DNA from 3 places in the Streptomyces sp. NPDC014764 genome. Region 1 is predicted to be linked to each of the others. Evidence: riboswitches for the same ligand, from Rfam matches in the RefSeq annotation. Region 1 holds a riboswitch; each other region holds the start of a gene.
The links. A riboswitch is a leader RNA that binds a small molecule or an ion and turns the genes downstream of it on or off. The one in region 1 is predicted to bind thiamine pyrophosphate.
Positions count from the first base shown of each region.

Region 2: linked by a shared signal. The riboswitch ahead of thiO (glycine oxidase ThiO) and the one ahead of thiC (phosphomethylpyrimidine synthase ThiC) in region 1 are both predicted to bind thiamine pyrophosphate.
Region 3: linked by a shared signal. The riboswitch ahead of ACF1AG_RS27585 (thiamine ABC transporter substrate binding subunit) and the one ahead of thiC (phosphomethylpyrimidine synthase ThiC) in region 1 are both predicted to bind thiamine pyrophosphate.

Region 1 covers NZ_JBIBXY010000004.1:473,792-477,903, reverse strand. The annotation lists gene thiC (phosphomethylpyrimidine synthase ThiC) at 1-1,567, opposite strand, end outside; TPP riboswitch at 1,560-1,749, opposite strand; gene ACF1AG_RS14060 (YibE/F family protein) at 1,822-3,393, shown strand; gene ACF1AG_RS14055 (SsgA family sporulation/cell division regulator) at 3,470-3,904, opposite strand; gene ACF1AG_RS14050 (IclR family transcriptional regulator) at 4,002-4,112, opposite strand, start outside.
Region 2 covers NZ_JBIBXY010000001.1:187,449-191,560, reverse strand. The annotation lists gene ACF1AG_RS00855 (thiazole synthase) at 1-686, opposite strand, end outside; gene thiS (sulfur carrier protein ThiS) at 689-910, opposite strand; gene thiO (glycine oxidase ThiO) at 907-2,073, opposite strand; TPP riboswitch at 2,071-2,182, opposite strand; gene ACF1AG_RS00840 (NAD(P)/FAD-dependent oxidoreductase) at 2,278-3,513, shown strand; gene ACF1AG_RS00835 (Rv2175c family DNA-binding protein) at 3,582-3,947, shown strand.
Region 3 covers NZ_JBIBXY010000015.1:92,000-96,111, reverse strand. The annotation lists gene ACF1AG_RS27590 (iron ABC transporter permease) at 1-17, opposite strand, end outside; gene ACF1AG_RS27585 (thiamine ABC transporter substrate binding subunit) at 68-1,156, opposite strand; TPP riboswitch at 1,236-1,341, opposite strand; gene rlmN (23S rRNA (adenine(2503)-C(2))-methyltransferase RlmN) at 1,366-2,472, opposite strand; gene ACF1AG_RS27575 (hypothetical protein) at 2,643-3,176, opposite strand; gene ACF1AG_RS27570 (hypothetical protein) at 3,658-4,112, shown strand, end outside.

The DNA of each region.
Region 1 (4,112 bases):
GGGCCAGGTTGAACTGGTCCTCCCACCGGAACTCGAAGCGCGCGTCGGACAGCGCGTCGTCCCACTCCTGCGCGCCCGGATGCCCCTTGGCGAGGTCGGCCGCATGGGCCGCGATCTTGTAGGTGATCACGCCGGTCTTCACGTCGTCCCGGTTGGGCAGCCCCAGGTGCTCCTTGGGCGTGACGTAGCAGAGCATGGCCGTGCCCCACCAGGCGATCATCGCGGCGCCGATGCCCGAGGTGATGTGGTCGTACGCGGGCGCGACGTCCGTCGTGAGCGGACCGAGCGTGTAGAACGGCGCCTCCTCGCAGATCTCCTGCTGGAGGTCGATGTTCTCCTTGATCTTGTGCATCGGGACATGTCCCGGGCCCTCGATCATGGTCTGCACGTCGTGCCGCTTCGCGATCCGGTTCAGTTCGCCCAGCGTGCGCAGCTCCGCGAACTGCGCCTCGTCGTTGGCGTCCGCGATGGACCCCGGCCGCAGACCGTCGCCGAGCGAGTACGTCACGTCGTACGCGGCGAGGATCTCGCACAGCTCCTCGAAGTGCTCGTACAGGAACGACTCCTTGTGGTGCGCCAGACACCACGCCGCCATGATCGACCCGCCGCGCGAGACGATGCCCGTCTTGCGGTTGGCGGTGAGCGGCACGTACGCGAGCCGGACGCCGGCGTGGACCGTCATGTAGTCCACGCCCTGCTCGGCCTGCTCGATGACCGTGTCCTTGTAGATCTCCCAGGTCAGCTCCTCGGCCTTGCCGTCGACCTTCTCCAGCGCCTGGTAGAGCGGCACGGTGCCGATGGGGACGGGGGAGTTGCGCAGCACCCACTCGCGGGTGGTGTGGATGTTGCGGCCGGTGGAGAGGTCCATGACCGTGTCGGCACCCCAGCGGGTCGCCCAGGTCATCTTCTCCACCTCCTCCTCGATGGAGGACGTGACAGCCGAGTTGCCGATGTTGGCGTTGACCTTCACCAGGAACCGCTTGCCGATGATCATCGGCTCGATCTCCGGGTGGTTGACGTTGGCGGGCAGCACCGCGCGGCCCGCCGCGATCTCCTCGCGGACCACCTCGGGGGAGACGTTCTCCCGGATCGCCACGAACTCCATCTCGGGCGTGATCTCACCCCGGCGCGCGTACGCCAGCTGCGTGACGGCCTTCCCTTCGCGGCCCCGGCGCGGCAGCCGCGGCCGGCCGGGGAAGACCGCGTCGAGGTTGCGCAGTCCCCCGCGCGGCGAGGTGTGCTTGATCCCGTCGTCCTCGGGACGGACGGGACGGCCCGCGTACTCCTCGGTGTCGCCGCGGGCGACGATCCAGTTCTCGCGCAGCGGGGCCAGTCCCCGGCGGACGTCGGTGTCGACGAGTGGATCGGTGTACGGGCCCGATGTGTCGTACAGGGTGACCGACTGCCCGTTGGTGAGGTGCACCTGACGGACCGGCACCCGCAGGTCGGGGCGGCTGCCCTCGACGTACGCCTTGTGCCAGCCGATGGACTTCCCGGCCTCCGCGGCCTCCGACGTCTCCGTCGGGTTCTGCGTGGAGGCAGACGTGCGTGCGTCCTTGTTGGTCATGAGACCTACTCCCTACGCCGGCATTACCCGGTAACAGGTTCGGCGGTCGACGCAGCGGTTTCCGTCTGGGGACGTCCCGTGTGAAACATCACCCGCTGTCGGTGATGTTTCACGTGGAACATCGCTGGGACGGAGGTCAGCGCCCTCTCAGCCCGGTGCTCCGAGCTCCCGCGTGTACAAAAGGTGCCTCCACGCTAGCGTCATTTCTGGCGCGCTGAACAGAGGGCCCCCCTCCTTCTTGCGATGATCGGTCGGTGACCTCGAACTCTCCGCCTCCGTACCCGCCGTCCGAGCCACCGCACGGTGCCGACGCCCAGCCCGGGCACGGCCCCGGGCAGTGGCACGGGCACGGTCCCGGGCAGGGACGCACGGGATCGCACGAACACACCGGTTCGCACCGGCGCTCGGCCACGCCAGGGACGCCGGGTGATCCCCCGCCCGCCACGAGCGGGCACGACCACGGCCAGGGTCATGCTCCGGTCCACAGTTACGGGCACAGCCACAGTCACGGCCCGGCCGCCCCCGTGTCCCGCCATCTCCGCAAGGTCATCGCCGCGGTTCTCATCCCGTTCACCGCGGCGGTCCTCGTCGGCCTGGCCGTGCTGTGGCCGGGTGGCGCCCCCGCCCACGAACGCACGGGCGTCGGCTTCGACCGCCAGACGCAGCAGGCCACGGTCACCGAGGTGGTCGCGGTGGACTGCGCCGCCGCGAACCCGTCTGCCGGCGTCCCGACCGGTGACACCTCCACCGCCGAGGGCTCCTCGGCCCAGCAGCAGGCGAACGGCACCTGCAAGAAGGCGACTATCCGGGTCGACACCGGCGAGGACAAGGGCCGGACGTTCACCGAGATCGTGCAGCCGGACCAGTCACGGCAGTTGAGCGAGGGCCAGGGGGTCGTCGTCGCCTACGAGCCCTCGGCGCCGGAGGACCTCCAGTACTCGGTCGCCGACGTGAACCGCCGCTTCCCGCTGGCGCTGCTGGCCGGTGTCTTCGCGCTCGCCGTGGTGGCCGTGGGCCGGCTGCGGGGCCTCATGGCGCTGGTCGCGCTGGCGGTCAGCTTCCTGGTGCTCAACTTCTTCATCCTGCCGGCGATCCTTCAGGGCTCGAACCCGCTGGTCGTGGCGGTGGTGGGAGCGAGCCTGATCATGCTGCTCGCGCTGTACCTCTGTCACGGGCTGTCGGCCCGCACGTCGGTGGCGGTGCTCGGCACCCTGGTCTCGTTGCTGTTGATCGGCGTCCTGGGATCGGTGTTCATCGGCTGGTCGGCCCTCACCGGCAACACCGACGACAACACCGGCCTGATCCACGGCCTCTATCCCGGCATCGACATGAGCGGCCTGCTGCTCGCGGGCGTCATCATCGGCTCGCTCGGCGTCCTGGACGACGTGACGGTCACCCAGACGTCCGCCGTGTGGGAACTGCACGAGGCCAACCCGGCGATGGGCCGCCGCGCGCTGTACCGCGCGGGCATCCGCATCGGCCGCGACCACATCGCGTCCGTGGTCAACACCCTCGTCCTCGCCTATGCGGGCGCGGCACTGCCGCTCCTGCTGTTGTTCTCCGTGGCGCAGAGCAGTGTGGGGACGGTCGCCAACAGCGAACTGGTCGCGGAGGAGATCGTGCGCACGCTGATCGGTTCGATCGGCCTGGTGGCCTCGGTACCGGTGACCACGGCCCTGGCCGCGCTGGTCGTGTCGGCGGACCGCCCGGCGGACCGCGCCCCGGTACCCGGGCAGACGGCGACGCACGACCAGGCCGTCGGCCGTGCGCCCGAACCCCGGCCCGCCATGGCGCGCGGCGGACGCGGCCGCCGCCGCAAACGCTGACCCTCCCGCCCACGGGCGGAGGGCCGGGGGCGGGCCGAAGCGTTACGCCACCGGCCCACCCGGTCGGCTCAACGCGTCAGCCGGCGCTCTGCTCCGCGAGGATGCGGTCGAGCGCGTCGTCGAGGTGGGCGTCGAAGTCGGCGAGCGCCCCTTCCTGCCCCAGCGGCACCAGCTTGTCGGTGCGGTCGAGGAAGGCCACGAGCGGTGCGGTCGACGATCGGAACAGTGCCTGGTCGCTGCCGACCTGAAGCCGGATCAGCACCTCGCCCAGGGTGTCGGGGTCGACCGGCGCGACCCGCACATCGCCCTCACCGCAGGGCCTGCCCACGCCGTCGACCAGCAGCTCCCTGCCGAACGCCCACGTCACCGGGGCGTCTCCGGGCAGATGGAAGGTCAGCCGCACCGCGAAGGGATCGCAGGTGTCATAACGGAGCTCCACCGGAATGCGGAAGGAAAGCTCTTCCGACACGAGAAAGCTCATCATGACCTCTGCCTGTACGGATTCGCGCATCGCCTACCCCGTCATTCGCCGCGGACTGGCCGGGCCTGGACCCTGACACTAAGGGAATCTTGCTGAACGTACACAGCAGATCACAAGGAGTGAGTTTTCAGATACTGATAGACAGCGCCAGCGAGCCCAGCAGGCAGCGCATTTCGGCCTGGAGCCGCTGGATCGTCGGGAGGAGACGGTCGGCCTGGTGCACGGGCAGCGAGACGGC
Region 2 (4,112 bases), on a different contig from region 1:
GCCTCCACCGCGGCGCGCATCGCGGACGCCATCAGCACCGGCTCCTGGGCGCGGGTCACGGCGGACGCCAGCATCACGCCCGCGCACCCCAGCTCCATCGCCAGCGCCGCGTCCGACGCCGTGCCGGCCCCGGCGTCCAGGATCACCGGCACGCCCGCGCGCTCCACGATCAGCTCGAAGTTGTGCGGGTTGCGGATGCCGAGGCCGGAGCCGATCGGCGAGCCCAGCGGCATCACCGCCGCGCAGCCCACGTCCTCCAGCTTCCGCGCCAGCACCGGGTCGTCGTTGGTGTACGGCAGCACCGTGAACCCGTCGTCGACCAGCGTCTCCGCCGCGTCCAGCAGCTCCACCGGGTCCGGCAGCAGGGTGCGCTCGTCCGCCACGACCTCCAGCTTCACCAGGTCCGTGCCCAGCGCCTCCCGGGCCAGGCGCGCGGTGAGCACGGCCTCACCGGCGGTGAAGCAGCCGGCCGTGTTCGGCAGTACCTCCACGCCCAGCTTCCTGAGCACCGACAGCACCGACCCCTGCACCGAGGGGTCGACCCGCCGCATCGCGACGGTCGTCAGCTCGGTGCCGGACGCCACCAGCGCCCGCTCCAGCACGTCGAGGCTCGGCGCCCCGCCGGTGCCCATGACGAGCCGGGACGTGAAGGTCCGCCCGCCGAGGACGAGGGGATCGTCGGCCATGGTCAGCCTCCTTGGACGGCGGTGAGGACCTCCACCCGGTCCCCTTCGGACAGGGGGGTGGCGGGCCACTGCGCGCGCGGGACGACGGTTTCGTTGAGGGCGGCGGCCACCCCGGAGGGCGCCGCGGTGAGCGACCTCACCACGAGGTCGAGGGCCGTGCCGGGCGGGACCTGACGGCTCTCGCCGTTGACGGTGACGGTGACCGTGGTGACCGGGTCGTTCATACGGACTGCTCCGCGAGGACGGGGGCGCCGAAGCGCCGGGGGGTGAAGGGGAGGACCTCGGAGGGCAACCCGCCGCCGGTCAGCAGCCGCGCCATGGCGTCGCCGGTGACGGGCGTCAGCAGCACGCCGTTGCGGTGGTGCCCGGTGGCCAGCAGCAGCCCGTCGAGGCGGGTCGGGCCGAGCAGCGGCGCGTTGTCGGGGGAGCCGGGGCGCAGACCGGCGATCGTCTCGGTCAGCGGCAGCTCGGTGATGCCGGGGACCAGCTCATGGGCGTCGCGCAGCAGCTCGTAGACGCCACCCGCCGTGACGGTGGTGTCCCAGCCCATCTCCTCGCTGGTCGCGCCGATCACCAGCTCGCCGCTCTCGCGCGGCACCAGGTAGACGTGGCTGCCGCGCACCACCGCCCGCACCGTGCGGCTCAGGAACGGCTCGGGGCGGTCCGGCATGGTCAGGCGCAACACCTGCCCCTTCACCGGACGCACCGGAGGCAGCACCTCCGCGGGGACGCCCGCCAGCCGCCCGCTCCAGCTGCCGCCGGCCAGCACCACCTGGCCCGCGCCCAGCTCGCCGCCGTCCGCCGTGACCACGCCGGTCGCGCGGTCGCCCGTGACGACGAGCCGCTCCGCCCAGGCGCGGTGGAGCGTGACACCGGCCCGCTCGCAGGCGGTGAGCAGCGCGGACGCCAGCCGGCGCGGGTCGATCTGGTGGTCGCCGTCGACCCGCAGCCCGCCGCGCACACCCGGCGCGAGCATCGGCTCCAGGCGCCGGCACTCCCGCCCGGTCAGCCACTGCGAGTCAAGTCCGGAACGCTCGTGCAGGGCGTGCAGCTCCCGCAGATGGGCGCGGTCGTCGGCGTCCAGCGCCACGGCGAGGGTGCCGCAGCGGCGGTAGCCGAGGTCCTGGCCGGTGCAGTCGGACAGCTCGGCCGCGAAGTCGGGGTAGCGGCGGGCCGAGGCCAGGTTGAGGCCGAGCAGCGTCTGCTCGCCGTGGTGCAGTTCGGTGACGGCGGCCAGCATCCCGGCCGCCACCCGGGCGGCGCCCCCGCCCGGATCGGGGTCCACGACCGTCGTGGCGAGACCGGCCTGCGCGGCCCGCCAGGCCGTCACCAGACCGATGATCCCGCCCCCGACGACGAGGACGTCTGAGGTACGCGTGGGCGACATGGGCGTCCAGCCCCTCCCTTCGCCGGCATGACCCGGATCAGGTTCGTACGGTCGGAGGCCGCCAGCCTCCCTCTCAGCCCGGTCCGTCCGGGCTCCCGCGAGTGCGTGTACGCGAGCCACCCTAGCCCGCGCCGCGCCGTGCCCGTAAGGGACCCCGCGCGGCAGCGGTCCGGTGCGGCGGGCACGGGTGTCTATGGTGAGCGGGTGAGCGAGCAGACGCAGGAACCGGGAGGGGCCGCGCCGCGCCGGGTGGTGGTGGCGGGCGCGGGCATGGCGGGCGTGCAGACCGCGGTGGCGCTGCGGGAGCGGGGCTTCACCGGCGAGGTGACGCTGATCGGCGCGGAGCCCCATCAGCCGTACGACCGGCCGCCGTTGTCCAAGGCGGTGCTGCTGGGCACCGCCGAGAGCTCCGCCTTCGACGTGGACTTCGAGGAGCTCGGGATCGAGCTGCGGCTGGGCTGCGAGGTGACCGGACTGCGCCCCGGCGACCACGAGCTGGACACCGAGGCCGGGCCCGTCCCGTACGACGTGCTGGTGATCGCCACCGGCGCGGAACCGCTGCGGCTGCCCGGCGCGGAGGGCGTGCCGGGCGTGCACCTGCTGCGCACCCTGGACGACGCCGAACGGCTGCGGCCGGTGCTCGCCGGCCGGCACGACATCGTGGTCGTCGGCGCCGGCTGGATCGGAGCCGAGTTCGCCACGGCCGCCCGGGAGGCGGGCTGCGCGGTCACCGTCGTGGAGGCCGAGGAACGGCCGCTGGCGGGCGTGCTGCCCGCGGAGGTGGCCGCGCCGATGACCGTCTGGTACCCGGAGGCCGGCGTCGCGCTGCGCACCCACGCGCGCGTGGCGCGCGTCGAGCCCGGCGCCGTGCTCCTCGACGACGGCACCCGGCTGCCCGCGGGCGCGGTTGTCGTCGGCATCGGCGCCCGCCCCTCCACCGCCTGGCTGGCCGGATCCGGGATCGTCCTCGGCACGCACGGCGAGGTCGTCGCCGACGCCCACCTGGCGACCTCACTGCCCGACGTGTACGCGGTCGGCGACTGCGCGTCGTTCCCGTCCGCCCGCTACGGCGAGCGGCTCCTCGTCCACCACTGGGACAACGCCCTCCAGGGGCCGCGCACGGTCGCCGCGAACATCGTCGACGGGGACGGGGGCGGTGTGGTGTACGACCCGGTGCCGTACTTCTGGTCCGAGCAGTTCGGGCGGTTCGTGCAGTACGCCGGGCACCACGCGGACGCCGATCGCACGGTGTGGCGCGGCGACCCGGCCGGCCCGGCGTGGAGCGTGTGCTGGCTGCGCGGGGACCGGCTGGCCGCGCTGCTCGCGGTGGGGCGGCCCCGGGACCTGGCGCAGGGGCGGCGGCTGATCGAGTCGGGCGCCGCGCTGGACCCGGACCGGGTCGCGGACCCGGCGCGGCCGCTGAAGTCGGCGACGGTCTGAACCGACTCGCCCACGCGCTGGGACGGGGCTGACTTCCGACTGTCGGCGGCAGGTGGCAGGCTTGTCCCGTGACCGAGATTGACGCAAAGATCGATGCTCTCGTCCCCGCCTGGCTCACCCTCCCCGACATCGCCGAGAAGTTCGGCGTCGAGGTGACGCGCGTCCGGCAGCTGGTCAAGGAGGGCCAGCTCATCGCCGTGCGCCGCGGTGAGAACCGCGCGCTGCACGTCCCCGCCGCCTTCATCGACGGAGACAAGGTCGTCAAGGGCCTGACCGGGACCCTGACGCTCCTGCGGGACGACGGCTTCACGGTCGAAGAGATGCTCGAGTGGCTCTTCACCCCCGACCCCAGCCTGCCGGGCACGCCCGCGCAGGCCCTCGCGGAGAACCGCGGCACGGAGGTGAAGCGCAGGGCCCAGGCCCTCGCAGTTTGACCCACGTCCCCCCAAAAAACCCCAGAGGCGCGGGGAACCGCGCGCTCGGCCCCCAGGGACCCGCAGGCGACCGGACCGCCAGGCTCGGGCCCGCACGTCCGGCCGACGCCCCCGGGACCCCCTGGGGGCGCGGGGAACCGCGCGCCCGGCCCTACGGCCCCGCGG
Region 3 (4,112 bases), on a different contig from region 1:
GCGGCCGGCACGGCCATGAGACCGAGCCGGGCCGCGTTCCGGCGCCACCATCCGGGCCGCTGCGGGGTCACTTCAGTACGAGCGAGGTCCACGACTTGACCCACTGGTCACGGTTCTCGGCGATCTTCGCCGCGTCCATGGTCCGCGGCTCCTCGGCCTGCGGCCCGAACTTCACGAACTCCTCCGGCACCTGGGCGCCCTCACGCACCGGGTAGACGAACATGTTGAGCGGCATGTCCTCCTGGAAGGTCTTGCCGGCCATGAAGTCCAGCAGCGCCTTGCCGCCCTCGGGGTTCTCGGCTTTGCTCAGCAGGCCCGCGTACTCGACCTGCCGGAAACAGGTGCCCTCGGCGACGCCGGTGGGCGCCGTGTCGGGCCGCGGGTCGGCGTAGATCACCTCGGCCGGCGGCGAGGAGGCGTACGACACGACGAGCGGGCGGTCCGCCTTGGCCTCCTTGCCTCCGGCCGATCCGGAGAACTCCTCGTTGTACGCCTGCTCCCAGCCGTCGACGACCTTGACTCCGTTGTCCTTGAGCTTCTCCCAGTAGCTCTCCCACCCCTTGTCCCCGTACTCGGCGGCGGTGCCGAGCAGGAAGCCGAGGCCGGGCGAGGAGGTGGCGGCGTTCTCGACGACGAGGAGGTCCTTGTAAGCGGGCTTGACCAGGTCGTCGAAGGTCTTCGGCGGGGTCAGCTCCTTCTTCTCGAACCATGCCTTGTCGTAGTTGACGCAGACGTCACCGGTGTCGACGGGGGTGACCCGGTGCTTGTCCTCGTCGACCCGGTACTCGGGCAGGATCAGGTCGGAGTCCTTGGCCTCGTAGGGCTGGAAGAGGCCGTTGTCGAGGGCGCGGGACAGCAGGGTGTTGTCGACGCCGAAGAAGACGTCCCCCTGGGGGTTGTCCTTGGTCAGGATCGCCTTGTTCACGGCCTGCCCGGCGTCGCCGTCCTCAAGGACCTTGAGCTTGTAGCCGGACTGCTTCTCGAAGGCGGCGACGACGTCCTCGGACACGGCCCACGAGTTGTGACTGACGAGGGTCACCGTCTTGGAGCCCTCGCCGCTGCCGCCGCCGTCGGTCCCGCCGGACGACCCGCAGGCGGACAGCGTGACGAGCCCCAGCCCGACGGCCAGGACGGTGACCTTCTTGGTGATGCCCACTTGATTCCTCCTGGAGTGACCAGGAAGAGACGCGGCCCTGCCTGGATCCCCGGTCGGGGACCCGGGCAGGGCGCAACAGCTCGAGTGATGACCGATCTCCCTACCCAGAATGACCTGGGCCAGGTTCGGAGGGTCTGCGGCCGGTGCCGCACTCTCAGCGCTGTGGCGCTCCCCTGTCGGAATATGCAGATGTGTTGACGCCGGTCAGACTACCGCTCGGTGGCGGCGAGCTGACCACACGCCCCGTCGATCTCCTGACCACGGGTGTCCCGGATCGTCACCGGCACACCGTGCGCGGCGATCGCCTCGACGAACGCCTTCTCGTCCTCGGGCCGCGACGCGGTCCACTTGGAGCCGGGCGTCGGGTTGAGCGGGATGAGGTTGACGTGCACGGGACGCCCCTTGAGGAGCCGCCCGAGCCGGTCACCGCGCCAGGCCTGGTCGTTGATGTCCCGGATCAGCGCGTACTCGATGGACAGCCGGCGCCCGGACTTCGCCGCGTACTCGAACCCGGCGTCGAGCACCTCGCGCACCTTCCACCGCGTGTTCACGGGGACGAGGGTGTCGCGGAGCTCGTCGTCGGGGGCGTGCAGCGAGATGGCCAGCCGGCACTTGAAGCCCTCGTCGGAGAAGCGGTGGATGGCCGGGACGAGGCCCACCGTCGAGACGGTGATGCCGCGCTGCGACAGGCCGAGGCCGTCGGGCTCCGGGTCGGTGAGGCGACGGATGGCGCCGACGACGCGGTTGTAGTTGGCGAGGGGCTCGCCCATGCCCATGAACACGATGTTGCTGAGCCGCGCGGGCCCGCCGGGCACCTCGCCCTCGCGGAGCGCCCGCATGCCGTCGACGATCTGGTGCACGATCTCGGCGGTGGACAGGTTCCGGTCCAGCCCCGCCTGCCCGGTCGCACAGAACGGGCAGTTCATGCCGCAGCCGGCCTGCGAGCTGATGCACATGGTGACCCGGTCCGGGTACCGCATCAGCACGGACTCGACGAGCGTCCCGTCGAACAGCTTCCACAGCGTCTTGCGGGTCGTCCCCTGGTCGGTCGACAGGTGCCGCACGACGCTCATCAGCTCGGGAAGCAGCGCTTCCTGCAGCTTGCCGCGCGAACCGGCGGGGATGTCGGTCCACTGCTCCGGATCGTGCGCGTACCGCGCGAAGTAGTGCTGCGAGAGCTGCTTGGCACGGAACGGCTTCTCACCGACCGCGACAACCGCCTCCTTGCGCTCGGCAGGCGTGAGATCGGCAAGATGCCGCGGCGGCTTCTTGGCTCCGCGCGGCGCGACGAATGTAAGTTCTCCGGGCTTAGGCATGGCTGTACCAGTGTCGCAGATCATCCCCGGGCGCCCAGGCCAGAGCGGGGTGGGGGTGGTCACCCGTGGGTGCCGACTGTCAGCGTTGGTCGGCCTCGGACGGCCCAGGGACGGCCCAGGACTCAGTGAGTCCCCGACCGCCTGTGTGCAAGCAGCGGCGCCACCGCCCTTCACTCCACCTGCACGGGAGCGATCGGGAGCTGCTCCCTGTAGGGCCAAGTGAACGTGCGGTCTGGTTCGAGGTGGGCGTCCCCCCAGTGGATGGCATGGATGCCGTTCTTTACGTCGGCCGTGAAGAACACACAGACCAGCCGGGTGCAAGCTCCCAGCTCCTCGAACGCCTCGTGCAGCCCCAGATACTCCTCGGTCGCCAGATCCTCATCGACATCGAATAGGGCCTCCGGGGGCTGCGGCCCGTGCGCCCGGAGCAGCCGATGCCGAGTGGGCGACGCATTGGCGGGCAATCGGGCTCGGTCCAACGGCCTCGGCCTGTCCGAGTACCGGTACGGGAAGAGTGCGTGATCGTTGATCACCGCGTACTCGTATCCGCGCACGTCTCGCACGGCTTCCCCCAGCTCCCGAGCCGTTTCCGCCAGGTTCTCGCGCACCAGGCCCGCAAGGGCGACACCGTACGGACTCCGCTTCTTCAACCCTGCGGCAAGATGCGCGGCGTGAGCCTTCCCATGCGCCTTGGCGAGCTGCACCGGGACAGCAGCCGCAAGCGCGCCGGCATGCCGCCCAAACCGCTCGACAGCCCAGGCCGACGGCCCTGCCGGATAGCCACCTAACACCGACACGCAGCGTCCCCCTCCCCCTGGTCCTCGCTTCTGAACTGTGTGACACGTACACGAAGGGCGCACAAGGGAGCGATCCGGCCAGGGCGCGGTCAGGATTCCTTCGCTCCGGCGAGCGTTCGTCACATCGAAGAGGGCAGCGCGAGCAAGAAACACGATGAGGCTGCGGGACGGCGAGATTCCGGAGGAACCCAATCCGGCGTATCAAATCAAACACTCGTTTGAATTCAACCCTTCCCGAGACAGCGACCTCGAGGAGATTCAAACGTTAGTTCGTATTACTGGAGACCTCGGTCAGGTAATTTGACCAGCATCTTTGTTCAGTGGGGCGACACAACCGGCAGATGGGTGCTACAAGAATGGAACCGTTAGGGCGCCCGGGGGAGGGTCTGTGAGCGACGCACCTGAGCAGGGAAAGATCGATCAAGAGAGTGGGCCGTCGGAGGGAGACGACTCCGAGACGAAACCCAAGAGAACGCGTCGCAATGCGGCTATCAATCGCCCCTATCCCCGCAGAACGCTCGAGGAGGCGCTTAGGATCCCTCAGGCACTTAAAGAATATAATGGGGGTAACGCATGGCCACCGGAACAAGTGGCTAAGGCCCTCGGAGTTGGCAGAGGAAGCAGCAACTTCTTCTACCTAACCGCATCTTCGCGCGACTTCGGTCTGACTTCTGGGACACGCGACAGTCCACAGATCACCCTCACCACGCTGGGAAGGCAAGCCGTTTACCCGTCGTCACATGAAGACGAACGCGAGTCCTTGTACAAGGCGTTCTTCTCAGTGGAGATATTCCATCGGGTTGTAGATCACTTCAACGGATCCAAACTTCCCGAAGAGCGGTT